Regions from separate parts of the Desulfosoma profundi genome, predicted to be linked through region 2. Evidence: riboswitches for the same ligand, from Rfam matches in the RefSeq annotation. Region 2 holds a riboswitch; the other holds the start of a gene.

Region 1 (8,789 bases), 770 kb from region 2:
GCTACTACCTCGTCCTGCAAAAGCACGCCCATGTCTGGACCGAGGTTTACCTGGACGGGATCGGTTGGCTCCGCATGGATCCCACGCCGCCGACCGCCGTCACACCGGCCCAGCTCTACACACAGTCCCTCCTCACCAGATGGCGGGTGCTCATGGACACCCTCAACTACTACTGGTTCCGAATCGTTGTGGATTATGACGTGGACGATCAACTTTCTTTACTGCGACGTGCCCAAGGACTGGCCGCTTCGCTTTCAGAAAAGTCCAAAGCCCTTTCCATCGTGGACCTGCGCACACCCGGCCTCATTCTTATGGGCGCCGGGGCCGTCATCGCGCTTTGCTTGGCCCTGCGCCGACAGGCTGTTCGGAATCCCGCACAACGCCTGCGCAGGGACTATGGCCGGCGTCTTCTCCGTTACGGACACACTCTCAAGGATTGGGAAGGTGTGGAAGAGTCGGCACAAAGAATCGACGACCCGGCGGCCCGCGCCCAAGCTTTGCGCTTCGCCCGGTTGTTCCACCAAGCCGTCTACCGTGATCAAAAGCTGGACGAGGAAACCCTGCAGGCGCTCAAGGAGGAGCTTCGGCGACTATGACCGACTCGGCGACCAAGGGACATCATCGCGAATTCGAAACCCCACGGAACCCCTGGAACCTCCTCTAGGACTCCTGCAGGACTCTCGCCGCCTGTCGGTGCTCCTTGGCCAACCGCTCAATGCCGACCTTCTGATAAATCTGTGCCAAAAGAAGATGGACCTTGGCGACGAAAGGCTTTTCGAAATCTTTGCTCCGCCGGAGCAACTTCACCAAACCGTCTCGAGCATGAGGGGCATGACCGCACGCCACGAGAATGTAGGCGAGGAGATACGCGGTCTCCGGATCCTTTTCCACAGCGTCCGTAAAGATCCCTAAGGCCAGTCGGCCCACATCCTCCTGGAGCCGGGCGAATCGATAAAACCGCGCCAACACCGCCGCCAAGGCCTTAGGATTGTAGCGCACACTGCCCACCAAGGATTCAAAACAGGCTGTGCCTCGATCCAAGTCACCGCGTTCCATGGCCATAGGCCCGAGCTCCAAGGCAATGTCCCGACGGTCGGGCCGGGCACTGAAAAGATGTTTCAGAACGTGGTAGAGCTCGTCCGAACGTCCACTGTTGCGATAAAGCTCCCTGAGTCGCTCCATGGACTTCACATGGAGCGGGTTCAGCTCTATGGCCTTGAGGTAGGCTTTTTCGGCATCATCCGGAGCCCCTGCGTTCTCTAGAGCCCGCCCTAGCCAATAGTGCCCGATGGGATTCGTCGGGTTCTCATGAACGGCCTCCCGGAACCACATGACCGATTCCTGGGGCGCTGTCTCCAGAGTGGCCTGGCCGGACAGTAAGAGTTGCTGATACAGGGTTGGCTTGGTGCGCAATTCCATGAGTTCGTCGATGCGCCGGTCCAAGTCCGCGGGGGTAAAAGGCATGAGCACATATCCGTCGGCGTCCGTTTCGATGGCCTGGGCCACCAACTGCTCGGTCGCCTTCCCGGCAACCAGGATCACGGGAAGATCCTTCGTCACGGGCTGGGAGCGGATCCGCTCCAGTAGCTCAAAGCCGTCCAATCGGGTCATATGCAAACTGGTGATCACCACGTCGGTCCGTTCCCCGGAATCCAGCCACTGGAGCGCTTCCACGCCGCTTTCCACGGCGTGAACCCGCTGGTAACCCAGTTGGCGCAGGATCGCCTTGATGGTCCGACGCAGCTGGGGATCACCAAAAACCACGAGCACACGATAAGGTTTCGTCACAATTTCGTTGTTCACGGCCAGCTCTCTCAACCCCGCTGCAGGTTTCAAAGCCTTCACCCGCCAACGACACTCCATCGTTCTCATAACACATTCTCACCTGAAACCGAAAACCCATCTGGACAATGACACGATTTGTTCACCTGACTGACCCGAGAAAGGGGTGTTCTGCAAAAAACGGCGGCGAAAATTTCCCTGGAATCGAGCCACAGACGTGGCTCGAAAAGCGGAGCCGGGAGGCGTGGGGGCCAAAAAAACCATCGTTTCTCGTCGAAGGCGTCCCTTGGGGTCAGGCCGTAGCCGGCCTGGAAAGCACGCACGCACCGGGTGGTGAGTTTTTGCCGGACCGTTTTCCCCAAAACCAGCGCATGGGCTCCGAAGCTTCGGTGGAGTCAACGTCAAAATCGATCCGCAAGATGCTTATGGGCTCGATGACGAGCTGAGAGCGGTTGGGGTGGCCGCTCCTGACTCGAGATCGGTGACAGGCTCTTTTCGTTCCAATCGGAAGATCTTGCGATAGAGATCCATCCCATAGCTCGTCTCCAGGGGTGCGGCCTCCCTGAGTTTGAAAGTCCGTGAGCCGTCAACGAGCCTTTCGGCACGCAGGAAAAGAACCTTGTCCCTACTCCTTTCGTAAAAGTGTCGAGCGAAATCATACAAGTGGGTCACATACCAGATCTTGATTCCCCGCCTGAGCAGAGCGCTCACAATTTGCCTGGCAATCTCCGAGCCTTCGCGTTCGTTGGTGGCAGCCAAAGATTCGTTGAGTAAGAGCAAAGCATTCAGGGTCATGCGGTCGACAATCAGGCTCATGCGCTTCAATTCCTCTTCAAACTTGCCGCTTTCCATCGTCTTGTCTTCTTCGCGCTTGAAGTGCGTGAACAGGCCCGCACAGAGGTTGGCCGAAAAGGATTTCCCACCAACAAACATACCGCATTGCATCATCAATTGGGCAAGACCGGCGCTGCGGAGAAAGCAGGTCTTCCCGCCCTGGTTCGGCCCGGTGACAATGATCAGGGATTTCCCCACAGCCGAGATGTCATTGCCTACGACACGTTTTCCCAGGCGAAGAGCCAAGGTGACGTCGTACAGGTCCTCACATGAAAAATGACGCTCGTCGGCCGGCCTGGGCTGTGGAAACGCCACAGGTTTCCCCAATGCCGTCAGGTGCTCATAAAGGTTCAAGCACCCCAGATAAAACGCCAGTTCAAATCGCAAAACATTGAAAAAACTTTCAATGTATCCGGCGGCCAGGGCCACCGCTCTGGCCGCCCGGAGGAGACCTCGATCCCGCAGAGCGCCCAGGACACGCGCTCCAGCATCATCCCGAGGGTGCAAGGTGTAAGAATAGGTCCGTGAGCCAAAATCCAAAACACGCTGAAGCCAATGTGGGCTTGTCTCCGCGGGTTTGCAAAGAACATAGTTCGTTCCCTCATTGCCGGTGCCCAGTTGCGCGCTGAGCAGGACGCCTTGAGGAAAGCGCAGCGCCTTGAGGTGCTTTTCGACCGTGGTCAGGTATTCGTCGGCCAATTCCGCCTGAATCCTCACAAAAAAACGGCGAAACCCCCGGGAAGCAAAGTTGTCCAGATGTGCATCGGCAATTCGGCGCAACCGGTGCAGCAAATCCACGGAGCCTTCCAGGAGGCGCTGGGCACCAGTGAGCACGGCGCCGGCACTGGAATGGCGTGAAGAAAGACACCACCAGTGCTCTCGCTTTCGCTTCAAAAATTCCAGGGGCATCTCGTAGATTTGGCGGATCACGTCGGGAAACTTCAGACAGTCTTTTAAAACCTCCTGTCGGTAAGTGATGCTGTCGATATCATGGAGGCTCGTTAACATGACTTGTCTCGATGCACTCCAGAGGTCCTTGTCTCCCCGGGCCATCGCCCGAAAGAGATCATCTAGAACCAAGTCTTGGGTGAGGTCCTCCCCATTGGCCCTTATGGGTTGCGTTGGCTCGAAATCCCGGTCAGGATAAAGAAGGTGCACCTTCATCATGAGAGCCGCTCCATGATCTGCTCATAGGTGAGCCCGTGCCTTCTGGCCAGGGCCAAGGCGTAAGCCAGACCCTCGGCCGGCTTTCGTACGACTTTGAATGTGCGTTGAGTAGGGTCCTTCGGGTCAACCATGGCCACCATACTGACCGTCTTCTCACCCAAAGACGCCAGTTCGTCCAAAAAGGTCACCCAGACGGCCAGGGCGTCCAAACGCATCAGCCGAGTGACGATTTCCTTGCTGAGGAATAGGGCGTCCTGAACGGTTGTCGAGGTGAAGATTTCGTTCACGATAAAGATGCTGTCGGCCGTAGCGCGATCGATCATGTCATGAATCCGAATCAAATCGTCCTCCAGTTTTCCACGCAGGTTGTGGGCATCCTCGCTTCGTTCAAAATGCGTGAAGATATGGTCGAAAAGAAATAGGCGGGCCTTCCTCCCCGGAACAGGACAACCCAGACTGGCCAGATAATGCAACTGGCCGAACATCCGGGCAAAGGTGGTTTTGCCTCCCTGATTGGGACCTGTGATCACCAGGATGCGCTCCGGCTCTTTAAGGAAAAAGTCATTGAGCACAATGGGCCGGCCGCCTTGGCGCCGGGCATAAGCTAAGGCCAAATCAAAGACATCCCGTCCCTCGATTTCTTTGCTCCCCGCCGTGACGTCGGGATAACAGAACGGGAGATCCTGGTGCTTGAGATCCGCAATGAAGTCCAGGTAAGCGATATAGAATTGGATCTCCCGGTCAAACGCGGCGATCCTTTCATCGAGAAATGGATAATGTTTTGTGCAGAAGCGATTTAAGGCATCGAAGGGCTCGGGGTATAACCGGCTGACAAACTCGAGGATTTTCGCCTCGATATGACTCATTCCTTCGGTTTCCTCAACCCTTATCGCCTGAGCGGGGACTTCCCTTTGTTTGAACCTCTCAAAGGTTTTTTCCACTTCCGGGCTGTAGTCCGCCTCCCCTTCGGCCCTTTTCACCTTGAACTTGCCGGGCTCGATGATCACACAGTAAGTCACCTCGGCAAGCGCCCTCTTGACCTGTTGGGCTTCCATGACGAAAGTCTGAAACTGTTCCGAGCGGATGTAGCTGTGGAGGTAGCCCCGAAACGCCATCAGACCCCGCGAACGGACAGGGACGCCGGTATCTGCCAAATGGTCGCCCAAAGCGGTCACGGCATCACAATAGATCAGTGCCGCTTCCAGGATCCATCCCTTCTTGAAGAACTCATCGTCCAGCCTGTCGGTCCTTTCCAAACAGCGGCGCATCGATCTCATCTTTTCCGAAAACTTCTGGACCCCCGATCGCACTTCCTCGACTTCCAGGTCCCGCATCACTTCTTGCCGATACCGAACGGTGTTGACATCGCCCAGAGCTGTCCAGAAGAGAGGTTTTAGGCCATAGTCCCGCTTGGGCTCTGTGATCGCTTCGACGATTTGATCCAGGTTCAAGTCGGAAAAGAACTCCGGCTGCGTTGTGTTTTCCACACAGGATCCGTCCCTGTCATAAAGAATGCTGCAATAAGTCATGTTAACGTCTCCTGCGGTCGTCGCTTCCCCCACGAAAGAAAAAAAGCCTCTACGGATTGTTCAATTCTCCGTAGAGGCTATCAGCCGGTTCAGCGGTTTCAGGTGAGCCTCATCACCTGTGTTTTGCCGTCATTTTAACCCGCAACGGTCCCTTGTCAATGGAGTCCTGCACCTTCTCATGAGTCCGTGAATGCGTCCGATGGCGGTCATCGTTCTATGGTTTTGTGGTCATGGTGTTGAATCCGGGCCCGGAACCGGCCAACGATACCGTAGAGACAGGCCCCCGTGCCTGCCCGGATTCGGCGCGGCCCATTGCAACAGGGTGCAGCCCGGTATCGGGGCGACCACCAGGGGGCGCCCCGACAGGACAACAGTCCCGTGGTTGTCTTTTCGCACAATCAGAACCTGAATCCTTGGAACAAGACGGCGTGGGCTGACCCTCAGACGCCCGAAGCAATCCCCCGCCGCGTGAACATGCGTCAATGGACCTTATGTCGTAAAAGACATTTAAATTCACAATGATATCTTCGGTAAGACACTCATATGCATCAACGCGATCTTACGGATTAAGGGAGTTGTTCCCCACGGACATTCACCGGATTAGAAGATCCGCCCGGCAACGACACGTCACGATCGCTGGCCATTCGGAGAGTCTCCATCCAGATACATCGACCAGCCGTGGCAACTTTCCGGCCATGGCCAAACAGACTGGTCAGCCCTGTGGGGCCCATGATCCCTGTACCTCCGGCACTGAACATAGGCTCTTTCCATTCGCAGACCATTTCGTCGAAGCTGAAAGCCCGGCACGAATCCAGAACCTTCGGAAAAAACTTGCCCTGAAAAAGACCTTATGCTAACAGAGTCGGTTCGTTACGGTGAGGCCGAGAAAAAGGCGAAGATATAGAGATATCGGCTAGATAACTCTGATACATCACGAAAGGACCGCGTCATGAGTCGAACTTGTCAGTTTTGCGGAAAGACGCCACATGTGGGGCATAACGTGAGCCATGCCAACAACAAAACGAAAAAGGTGTGGTATCCGAATCTGCAGCGCGTGCGCCATGTGCACCCGGATGGCACCATCCGACGTGTTCGAGCCTGTACCCGCTGCATCCGTTCAGGCATGGTCACGAAGCCCGCTTAAACGCCCATCGGACCTTGTGGTCGTCTTCACGCCCATGCCGACACGGGCTCTGCTTCTGCATCGGGCGCAAGATCTCTCAGGGCAAAGTAGAATTGAAGAAATCCCGGCTGGATGACGTCCGCAAGGACCGTCTCCAGCCCGGCTCCGGCCAACACCGCAAGACACCGTGTTTCCTCGTCCACAGGATACCTTTTCCTCAATCCGCTCCGAAGGTTGGACAATCCGACCATGGTCCGTGCGGGTTCGGGGAAAAACCCCCACCCTGAAAGCATCCTCACGGTTTTGACCACTTCCCGCAGGTGGTACGCCGCATCGGGCCAGCTGAGATTCGGCATCACAGGATCGAAGATCAGTCGGTGAGATGGAATTCCAGCTCCGCAGGCGATTTCTCGAAGTTCCGCCGCGAGAGCGAGGCGCTCCTCCATGCTGGCCGGCACACGAGACCGTTCGTCCAGGAGCAGCACAACCAAGGGGGTTTCATATTCCACGGCCAAGGGCAGGATGCCGTCAATCTTATGGGGTTCCCGAGATAAGGCGCTTAAGATCGGGGTTTGCCGGCACACAGAAAGCCCCCGAGCCAACACCCGAGGGTTTGGACTGTCCAGAATCAGCCGCAGGTCCGTCGTCTCCTGCACCGTTTCCACCAGGAATGCCATGCGGTCTTCGTAGCGTTTGGAAAGGTATCCCGGGTTGATGTCGATGTAGTCGACACCCGGCAGGGCGCATCGTTTGGCCAAATCCCGGATCGGGATCGGATTGAGCTCCCGCAACGCCTCGACGACTCTGGGATTCAGGGCGTTGAGATTATCGGCTGCCAGTTTCACGACGTTTTTCGAGCTCCTCTCGCACGGTCCGGAGGCGTTCTTCTCCCGCTGCGCGAACCTCGGACAGCACGCCCATAAGACGTCCTCGTTGGTGCGGATTCTTGACGAGGTCGGCATTCCACAGCGCAATCCAAAAGGCCGACTGCACGGCCGATCCCAAGAGTTCCGCAGCGACGGCGACGTCCGCAGTCAAGTGGAAGGCGCAGCGTCGTCCGACGCCCGCTGCTGTCTCTAAAACCTTCGCCGCCGCTTCCATGACGGCCAAAGGGACCCGAGACGCCGCTTCCGCGGCATCGTCCCGAATGCTTTGCCGGACTTCCTCTTTCAGAGTCCGCGCCAATATCCGGTATGCTTCCACGTCGCTGGACCGCAAGCGCTCAATATTCTGCGCCGCACGATGGATTTCCTGAAGCGTCTCTTCCCACCGCTGACGGGCATCGGAAGCCGGCTGGCTCCGGTTCTTTTCCAGACCGGCCACCTTTTCCAACAGGCACAGGGCCATGAGTGCCCCGTGGGCCGCGGCGGCCCCACCCCCGGGATCCGGCCTAGGTTTTTTCAAGGCTTCGAGGAAACTATCACTGAGCGCCATGGGAAACGAATCCTCTTGTGTGCCGAGAAGGATGTCACTGGACCGTTCACCGCACCCCCCGGGGTATGGGAAAAACAGGCACCCATCGCGTGTTCTGCTCATTCGTTTGGGTGTTCACCGGCTCAACGTCCATTTTTCCCCGATGGAGAGGGCCATGATGACGCCAAAACGCGGGAGCCGGAGGCAAAGGGCGCGCCCATGGCACAGCCTGCGGGGAAAACCCTGTCGAGAAAGAGAAACCCCGAAATTTCGATCCGTTTGGTATCGATGGGCCGCGCGGGATCATTCCCCGACCCGCGTCACTTCGTAGACGTTTTTTTCGTTTCGAAGCGCGGTCATCACACGGTTTAAATGTTCGCTGTCCCGGACTTCCACTCGAAAGCGGCAGTGGGCCGAACCGGATCCGGACCGGTGGATCCGGAAATCGTTCACCGTGACATCCAACTGCCCCAAAAGGGTGCTCAAAGCGCCGACGGTCGCCCGATCCCCATCGTAAACCACCTTGATATCCACAGGATAGGTTTTCGCTTCCCCCGTGTCCCACTGGACTTCGATCTGGCGCTCCTCGTCGCCGGTGCCGGCGTTTTTGCAGGAACGGCGGTGGATGGTGACACCCCGACCACGGGTAATGTAGCCCACAATGGGTTCTCCCGGCAGAGGGTTGCAGCATTTGGCCATGCGAAAGAGCACATCATCCACCCCTTGCACCCGTATCCCTTCGTCGGCCTTCGTCGGTTTTTTCCTCTCCGGTGGTTTTTCTTCCCGAGGCTCTTCGGCTTGCGGCTCCGGCAGAGGCAGCCGGCCGATGAGCTGCACCGGGGAAACTTTTTTGTAGCCCACGCTGGCCAAGAGGTCGTCCACCGTCCGGAGGGAAAACTGTCGAGCCGCCTCGAGCAGTTCCGGAGAATTGATGTAGTGAT
Region 2 (8,789 bases):
GCACTGCGTGGAGGCAAGGATCGGTCCAATGCCTGTTTCTTCCATGATTTTGAGGTAGTTCATTTTGAGGAAATACGCGATTCGAGCCGTCTCCATGTACCGAAAATAAACCACATTGTTCACGTGCTGAAAGGCATCCATTTCACCCCAAACCACAGGCAGTTCGATGACCACGGGAAATTCCAAGAGCAGTTCCTCCATTCGCATCGCCTCCCGTCATGGTCGTGCGTCTTGTTTTCTTTCAGCGGCATCCCCCGTGCGGAAGCTTTTATCGGATCCACATCTCAACCTCAAGCCCCGAGGCTCCAATCGTCACCGTGACCTGAGGAGAACGAACAGGAACATGAAGATCCGGTCTTTTGAGACGCAGCTTTTGATCCGCCAACCGATTCACTGTGTGTTTCCTTTTTTCGCCGATGCTGCCAACCTGGAACTCATCACGCCGCCTGCGCTGCATTTCCGCATCCTCACTCCTCAGCCGATCCCCATGAAAGCGGGGACGCTGATTGACTACCGATTGCGACTTTTCGGGATTCCCTTTGGCTGGAAAACCCGAATTACCGTTTGGAACCCTCCCTATCGTTTTGTCGATGAGCAGATTGAAGGGCCATACCGCCTTTGGGTTCATACTCATGAATTCCATTCCAGCCCGGACGGCGTATGGATGCTCGATCGGGTGGTTTGGGCTCTTCCACTGTATCCTTTGGGAGAATGGGCGGCGCCCGTTATCGAGGCCCTTATCCGGTGGATTTTTCGATACCGGGCTCGATCTCTGATGAAGCTGATGGATGCCTGTTGGGTTCGTTGAAAGCGAGAAGGCATGCCCGAAGGGGACAAACGGGTGAGCCGTTCCCGGAGGAATTGGGAAATTCTCCTCGACCCGCGGCGAGTCCGGTGTGCTTACGGGAAGGACTCAGGACACGCGCATTCGGCGGGCATAGGCGGCCGCTTCGAGTCCTGCCACACAGCCTTCGCCCACGGCCTTGGCCATCTGCCACGGGGGGCCGCAGATGTCGCCCGCGGCGTACACGCCGGGAACGTTGGTCTCCTGTTTCTTGTTGGTCACAATATACTGAAAATTTTCCGGATCCAATGCCACATTTAACGCCGTGGCCAGTTCGAGGGCGCCCTTGGCTCCCAATTCGATAAAGACGCCGTGCACCGACAAAAGTGTTCCGTCATCCAAAGTCACGCCCGTCACGGCGTCGTTTCCTTCGATGCGCAGGACTTTTCGGCCCTCGTGGATGTGAACGGGACTTTCACGAAGCCTTTCGGCCAAGGGGGCGGCGACCCGGAACTCTTCGCAGACAAGATGGACTTCAGAGGCGGTGAAAAGCAAAGTCAGGGCACCCGAGACCGCCGCGCTCTCGCAGCCGACCACGGCGACCGGGACATTTCGGAAAAAGTTGGCGTCGCATTCCACACAGTAACTGACCCCTTTTCCCAACAATTCCTTTTCTCCGGGCACCCCGAGCTTGTTTCTCGAAATCCCCATGGCCAGGACCAGAGCCCGAGCTTCCAGGATCTTTCCGGATTCGAGTGTGAGCAGAAACGTATCCCCCTGTTTCTCAACGTGAAGCACATCCTCGTCGTAGAAAGCGGCCCCGAAGCGTCCAGCCTGAAGGCGACCCTGCATCAAAAGCTCTTCCCCCGTGGCATGAGGAAGGCAACAGAAGTTTTCGATGTGGGCCCGATAAACGCTGCTCTTGGCCGGCTTGCCCACAACAACCGTCTTCACTTTCCTGCGGGCCGCGTGAATGGCTGCTTGCAGCCCGGCCGGACCGGCGCCGATGATCACCACATCTGCCTTTTCGGGTTCCATGGGGAATCCTTAGATCTCCTCGTGGGCGGTACTCTCCCTTGGACCGCCGCCGTTCTTTGGACCTGATCCGCCTTGGTGTTCTGGAATACGGGGATTGGTCACCAATGACCCATCCTGAAATCTATTGATCATATCCCGCAGTCCTGATTGATCAACACCACATGAATTCTCCCCTTCGGGAAGCTCTTTTCGATGACAGTCCAGTAATTGCAGATGCGTTCAGGACTCGAACAATCTTGGCAGACCGCGGTCTGGGTGCACGGGGTCTTTTTGTCCAAGCGCATGGCATTCACGGGGGCAGCATATTCCTTGACCCGATAAAATGCGCTTTCCAAATCCGGCACAATTTTATTTCTGCCAGTGAGGAGAACCACTGCCCGTGGTCCAAACATCATGGCCGCCACCCGGTTGCCGATCATGTCAAGGTTAACCAGTTGTCCCTCTTCGGTCACGGCATTCGTTCCCGTAAAAAACAAATCCACGTGAAGCGCCCGGCGCCGCCTTTCCACCATCTCTTCGAGAGGAAGACCTTTTTCATAAGTGTCGACGATATCTATCCCCGGTTGGCTTTTTAAAGCCTCATAGAGTCCGGAAGCGACAAAAGTCATGGAACCGCCCCAGGACACAGATTTCGGACGGCATGTCGGCAGGATCTTTTCCAGCACCAGGCGGCGGGCGCCCTCCAAGCTATCCACCACATCTACGGCGAAATTGTTCTTCTCCAGATGTTCCTTCACGCGTTGGAGCCGCAGTTGCCAGAAATGCTCCAAGGGTTTTTCCATTCCCAGTCCTCCTTTCATCGAGCGATCACCAGTCGTAGAGCACTTCCCAGTGTTCCTGGAAAGACGGGTCGATTTGACTGTAACGGTGCGTCATGGTTTTTCCGGTACCAGGACCCTTGGCGCTGCTTTCTTTCCAGAAGCGGATGACGATGGCCGGCATTTTCCCATCGGGAAAAACGCCTTGCATGTGTGCGGGAACGGGGACCCACGTTTCTTTTTCTTCGATAATTTTCCAAACGGTGCCGTAACGTTTGCTCCGCACCCGCTCCCCAACGCGCGGGAGATCCAACTTGGCGCGCAGGGATTTAAATCGATAGGGACTCAGGTCGCCCTTATCCAAGCACTTGTCGCCAATGAGCATAATGCCGATGGCGCCAAGAGGTGCCGTCAAGATGATGGATAAAACGGCCACGGCCAGAATCACCTCACCCGAAGCGACTCCGGCGGCCATGGGGACGGCGCCGATGGCGGCTTGCACGGTGGCCTTGGGAATGTAGGAGACGACGCAAAAAATCTTCTCTTTCCAATTGAGCGGTGTGCCGTACAAGGACACCCAAGTGCCGACGCTTCGAAAGAGAAGACCCACAAAGATGACCGCCGTCCCTGCCAATCCTGCCTTCCAGGCCACATGAATGTTGACCTGAGCTCCGACCAGGACAAACAGCAGGAGCTCCGCAAAGACCCACAGTTTCTTGAGCTTTTGAGAGATTAAATGGGCAATGGGTTCGGCCTTTTCCAGGATCACGAACCCGATGGCCATGACACCGAGCAGGCTGGCCACAGGAACCCAGTGTTCCACGGCCGATTCCAGCCACGTCAAGACGATGGAAACCCCTAAGACCATCAGAGTTCTTTTGGGAGGTTTCCAATCATAGACGGTGAACAGTTTGTAGAGTAAATACCCGGGGATCGCCCCCACAAGGATGCCCAAGGCGATGGAGATGGGAATTTCAGCGAGCTTTGCCCAGATGTTGACCTCTTTTCCACCATACATGCCGAGGAAAATGGTGAAAAGGACGATGACAAAGACATCGTCGACCGAGGAGGCGCCGAGAATGAGTGTGGGCACCCCTTTTTGGGTTCCCAGCCCGCGGTCCATATAATCGATCATGAGAGGCACGACGACGGCGGGGGAGACGGCTCCGAGGATCGCGCCCAGAATGGCGGCTTCCAGCAGACTTATGCCTAACCATTTCGGGGCGACCAACATGACGCCGAGGATTTCAAAGATGGCCGGAATGGCACTCATGGTCAATGCCGCCCGGCCGACTCGGTTCAATGTATCCCGATGGAGTTCAAAGCCGGCCCGAAGGAGGATGACGATAAGGGCGATCTTTCGAAAATCCGCCGAAACTTGCATCATCTCAGGGCGCATGAGGCCTAAGACATAAGGTCCGACAAGGATACCGACGAGAAGCATGCCCACAAGACCCGGCAACTTGAGTTTTTTGAAGAGATAGTCTGCGGCGAGACCTAGAACGATGATGAGCGCCAAACTGATTGCCATGCCAATCGCTCCACCCGTGCAAGGCTCCCTCAGTTGATGCTGACTTCCCGGGCGATTTGTGCCAAGGTCTCTTTGACGGTTACTATGCCTTGCATCTCCTCGGTGAGCAAGGCCTTCTTCTTGTCTCGTTCGGCTGCCCCCACCTTTTGCATGGCCAAGGCTTGCTCGAGAGCCGCTTGTATGCCCTGCGCCGTTTCGTCAATTTTTGCGTTCAAATTCCAGCGAAAAGAAAGGAAACTCTCCTGAAGCCGCCGCATGAAATCGGAACGTACTCGCCCGCAGTTGGCGTCGATGCGTTCCGGGAGCTTTTTCAAAAGGTCGCTGAGCACTTTTTTCTGGGAAAAACTTTTGGGCATCAGTTTTCGAGAAAAGAAATCCACGGCACCGGCGATGTCGAAAAACCGAGGGGGATCGCCGAGAAGGTAATAGAAGCGGCTGTCCGCCCGGAGGGATTCATCCGTATGGATGGTTTCGAAAGCGATGTCGAAAAGTTTGGCCGACGCCTGCATCAGGCGCTCAATGACTTGATTCGTCCGATCCGAATATTGGCGGGACACTCGGGCGAATTCCTCGTTGAGCGCTTTTTCTTGTTGCACAATCCAATCGTCGAAGGTGTGCACAATGCCTTCGTTGAGAACGCTTTCCATTTTTTCCACGTACTGGGACACGGGAAGGTGCTGATGCTTCTCTCCCTCCCGGCGCAACTGGTCGACGAGTTCCGGCAGATGGTCCTTTTGGAGCCTTTTCAATTCCCGGTCCAACCAATCCATGATCCGCTTGATTTCCGCTTCGAAGTAGTATCCGTTTTCTTCTCGATCTTTTTGGATTTTCCGGAGTTCTTGATGAAACAGGGAAATCTTTTGCTCCAGATCCTGGAGGGGCATCTCGATGGCTTTCTGCTCCAGTTGTACGGAAAACTCCACGTCGCTGAGGATTTTTCGTGCCGATTGCACGGCGGACTGCAGCAGCACCCGTCCCTTTTCTTGGGTGAGGAAATGCGTGAGGACTTCTTCGAGTTGGGGAAAGAAGCTCTGGGTGATTTTCTCGGGATCCCCCTTGAGGCGTCCTTCCAAGGCGAGCTTGGCGGACAAGGGCAAAATGCGGATTTCCCCGTCCCCGATGACCTCTTTCAGAACGCTTCTTGAAAATTCCAAGGATTCTTCCCGGTCTTCGGGATCCACATGGTCGATTTTATTTTGGACGAAAAAGATCTTTGTCACGTACTGGCGGACGTCCCGCAAGAAAGCAAGCTCCGACTGGCTGATGGGTGGATCCACGGTAAACAAAAACAGCGCCGCATCCACCTTGGGCAAAAAATCATACGTGGCTTGGGTGTTGGACTCGAAGATGGACCCCACCCCCGGAGTGTCGATGAGGTGGACACCCCCCCGGAGGGTTTCGGCCGGATAGGCAATCTCCACGCGATCCACACCTTTGGCGTTTTCCGGGTTGCCCCTTTCGGTCACATAGTCGGCAAGGGCGCGACGTGGGATGATTTGTGTGCGCCCGTCTTTGAATCGCACACAAATTTCTTCCTCAGGACCATAGCGGATCATGGTGACGATAGAGGTCAGGGGGACGACGGCTGTGGGTAGGATATTGTCTTTAAGAATCGCATTGACCAGTGTGCTCTTGCCCCTTTTGAACTCTCCCAGCACAACCAAGTAAAAGGCGCTCTGACGGATTTTTTCCGCCAGTTCATCGACCCGGCTTGCGACCCCCTCTTCCACACCGTCCCTTTTCAGGTGACGCATGTCTTCTAACACTTTCAGGAGTCGGGCTTGAGTTTGTCTATAACGCTCGAGCATGGTTCAACCCTCCAAAAGGATGGATCAACAAAAAACCCCACCCGCCGAACGGGTGGGGTTTTTACCCACGCTCTGTCTACCTCAAAACCCCACCCCAGGCTGGGAGGGCGGCCGCCTCAATGCGACGACCCCAACCCCCATGGAGAAGTCATCATCCCCATACCTTGCGGGAAGGGGCGGTTCAGGCAGACTTCATTGCCTATACTCAAATGTTGCTTACTTTTTAGGGCGAAAATTACCCCGTTGTCAATGGCCTGTGCTTTTTTGGTCCAGAGCCCGCGGCGCGGCTGATTCTCCGGTGTGGTCAGATCTCTTGAGGGAGAGGACGTCCCGATGGCCCGCGGCGCCGCCTCAATCGCCCTGGACGGAGATGTCCACCATGAGATCGCCTTTGGTCCGGCACCGGATTTCCCCCCATGGATGAGACCTGTGTTGGGCATCCGCGGCTGGTGAAGGCGGCCCCGGCCTTCTCATGGTTTCGGGACCTCCCCCTGAGGTCGCTGCGCCACCGGATTGCACCCTGATCCAATGGATCGCACCGACTCAGCCCAGGCCCGGGGGCCTGCCCCTGCGGGATCGTTGCCCGAGGCTGGTATCGATTCCACATCATGACCCCCAAACCACATCCCGATGGCGGGGATCGCACGGTCAGGGATTTTATTGAAAAAAGCTTATAACATACTTCCCGGCGGTAAAAACGATGATTCCGGCAAGCATCCATTTGATGGCCTTTGCCGGGACGTACTTTTGACATCGGGCACCGAGATACATTCCGGCCATACCTCCAAAGCCGAAAAGCACACCGAGGAGCCAGTCGGGAGCCACAGACATCGTGGGGTAAAAAGGAGCCAGGGCCTGATAAAAGGCGACCCCTGCCACGGAGGTGACAAAAGTGCCCATGAGGGCCGCTCCGGCCACCGTATACACCGGGAGCTTATAAAAAGTGACGAAAAACGGAGCAATAATCGCCCCTCCACCGATGCCGTAGATGCCGCCCACGATGCCGACAGCGAAAGCCAGCATAAAAATGCCCCAGAACGGCACGTCATAGGACTCTTCATAAAAAACGTAACCCAGCCTCTTGAGGTTGAAGTGGGTCACTCTGACGGAAGGCAGTGTGCGGGCTGCCTCTCCATGGCCATGGGCCGCCGATGCCCGATGGCGGCGCACCATCTCCTGAAACCGCTTTTCTGCATCGGCTTTGGCCGTTCCGCCGGTGTTCTTTTTCAGGAGATCTTGCAGCATCCTCAAACCGATGTAGAGGAGAACGCCGCCCGCAAAAAGCTTAAAATTTTTGGGATTGGGAAGATAGGCGATCCGCACGACCGCCCCGATGAGCACACCCGGCAGGGTGCCGATGACGACGACCCATGTGAGCGGCCACACCATGCGTCCTTCTTTCCAGTATCGATAGACCCCACTGGGGATGGCCACAATGTTGAACAACTGATTCGTGGCGCTCACCGAGGGATGGGTGTAGCCGAGGACGGACATCTGGAAAGGCAGCAAGAGAAAGGCTCCGGAAACGCCCCCCATGGAAGTGAAAAAGGAAATCCCAAAAGCGACCAGCGGCGGAATCCAGGGAGCCACCTCAATTCCCGCGGTGGGAAAAAGCATCGGGTCACCTCCTTGTGCCTCGGGTTGTCACACCCCAAACTGACACGAAAATGCATTTTTTCGTGTCAACTTAGTGCCGTCACCCCCCGGGCGTCAAGGGCAAGATGGCCCACTCCGGCAGACACTGGAGACTTCTCTTCCATTTATGATACATAGCTCGGCTGACGGCCGTGACGGCCCACGGAGAAAACAGCGCCGCCACAGTTGTCGGGGTGTCCAGCGACTTTTCAGCGGCGTTCCCCCACGTGGCGGCCCCACGAAAAGCCGCCGGTCTCGCGGCTTCCGGACGGCGTCGACGAAATGGATGCCGGCGGCATCTGAAGTTTTTCGGCAGGGAGTGTGACTCGCTGTGGATGGTTGCCTAGGTTGACCACAGCACACGATCCTGGATGACATTATGGGTTCGAAGCGCCACAGAACCACTCGATCTGTGCCCACAGCGACGGCCGCGATGCCCGACGCCCGATTCGAACGCAACGGCTGTTTGGATACCGAAGGACTGCGACGCATGGAAGACTCCTTCCGAGAATGGGTCAATGAATCTCCCGTGCATCGGCCCGCTCGGCTCAGAATTTTCCTCATCTTCCTCCTCATTCGGTATACAGGAGCCAAGCTCAATGAAGTCCTTCGACTGAACCCTTACCGCGACATCGACTGGGATGACCACTGCGTTGTTTTCCGAGCCGTCGACGACAGGGAAGAAAGCAGCCGAGCCGTGGACGTTTCGCGCCATGGCCTTCAACAAATCCGAGCCGTCGTGGAAGATCCCCAGTCCAGCACTGTTCTCCAAGGACAGCTCGGCCTCGATGCAGCCTTCGTGCGCCGAAAGTTTTACGAAAGAGCGGAAGCGTGCGGTTTTTCCAGGCGATTGGGGGGGCCGGAAATGATTCGAAAATCCCGCGCCGTGGAGCTTCTCAAAGGGCACATTCCCTTGCATGTCGTCCAGCGGGTGCTCGGTCAGGCCCCGTCCAGTGCCCCCCCGGCCTATGTGGCATTTACGGAGAGCGATATCCGGAAGGTCATGAAACTTTTCGTTGAGCGGGAATCCGTCGGCCAAACCAGTGCCCGCAACGCTTTTTACGGTCGGGTTGAGGCCGTGCTTCGGGGAGACATCCAGGCCGTGGTCCGACTCGTCACCATGGGCGGGTATAGGATCACCACGGTGATCACCACACACAGCCTGCAGCGCCTCGCCATCCAGGAAGGCAAGTTTATGGTCGCCGAAGTGAAATCGCCTTGGGTGATCCTTGTTC

Evidence for each region. Region 2 has a riboswitch for fluoride ahead of ACZ5K9_RS14825 (dynamin family protein). Riboswitches for the same ligand answer to the same signal wherever they lie in the genome.
Region 1: another riboswitch for fluoride. It lies ahead of ACZ5K9_RS01715 (MutS-related protein); the one in region 2 lies ahead of ACZ5K9_RS14825 (dynamin family protein).

What each region holds. Positions count from the first base shown of each region.
Region 1 covers NZ_AP042420.1:388,933-397,721, forward strand. The annotation lists gene ACZ5K9_RS01700 (transglutaminase TgpA family protein) at 1-596, shown strand, start outside; gene ACZ5K9_RS01705 (response regulator) at 661-1,872, opposite strand; gene ACZ5K9_RS01710 (MutS-related protein) at 2,206-3,780, opposite strand; gene ACZ5K9_RS01715 (MutS-related protein) at 3,780-5,312, opposite strand; fluoride riboswitch at 5,377-5,438, opposite strand; gene rpmB (50S ribosomal protein L28) at 6,262-6,456, shown strand; gene ACZ5K9_RS01725 (dihydropteroate synthase) at 6,483-7,280, opposite strand; gene ACZ5K9_RS01730 (cyclodeaminase/cyclohydrolase family protein) at 7,261-7,869, opposite strand; gene ACZ5K9_RS01735 (RelA/SpoT family protein) at 8,152-8,789, opposite strand, start outside.
Region 2 covers NZ_AP042420.1:3,413,273-3,422,061, forward strand. The annotation lists gene ACZ5K9_RS14800 (acyl-CoA thioesterase) at 1-201, opposite strand, end outside; gene ACZ5K9_RS14805 (SRPBCC family protein) at 344-808, shown strand; gene ACZ5K9_RS14810 (NAD(P)/FAD-dependent oxidoreductase) at 914-1,822, opposite strand; gene ACZ5K9_RS14815 (lactate utilization protein) at 1,951-2,604, opposite strand; partial or broken gene ACZ5K9_RS14820 (cation:proton antiporter) at 2,939-4,111, opposite strand; gene ACZ5K9_RS14825 (dynamin family protein) at 4,141-5,919, opposite strand; fluoride riboswitch at 6,055-6,128, opposite strand; gene ACZ5K9_RS14830 (sulfite exporter TauE/SafE family protein) at 6,577-7,536, opposite strand; gene ACZ5K9_RS14835 (TOBE domain-containing protein) at 7,934-8,789, shown strand, end outside.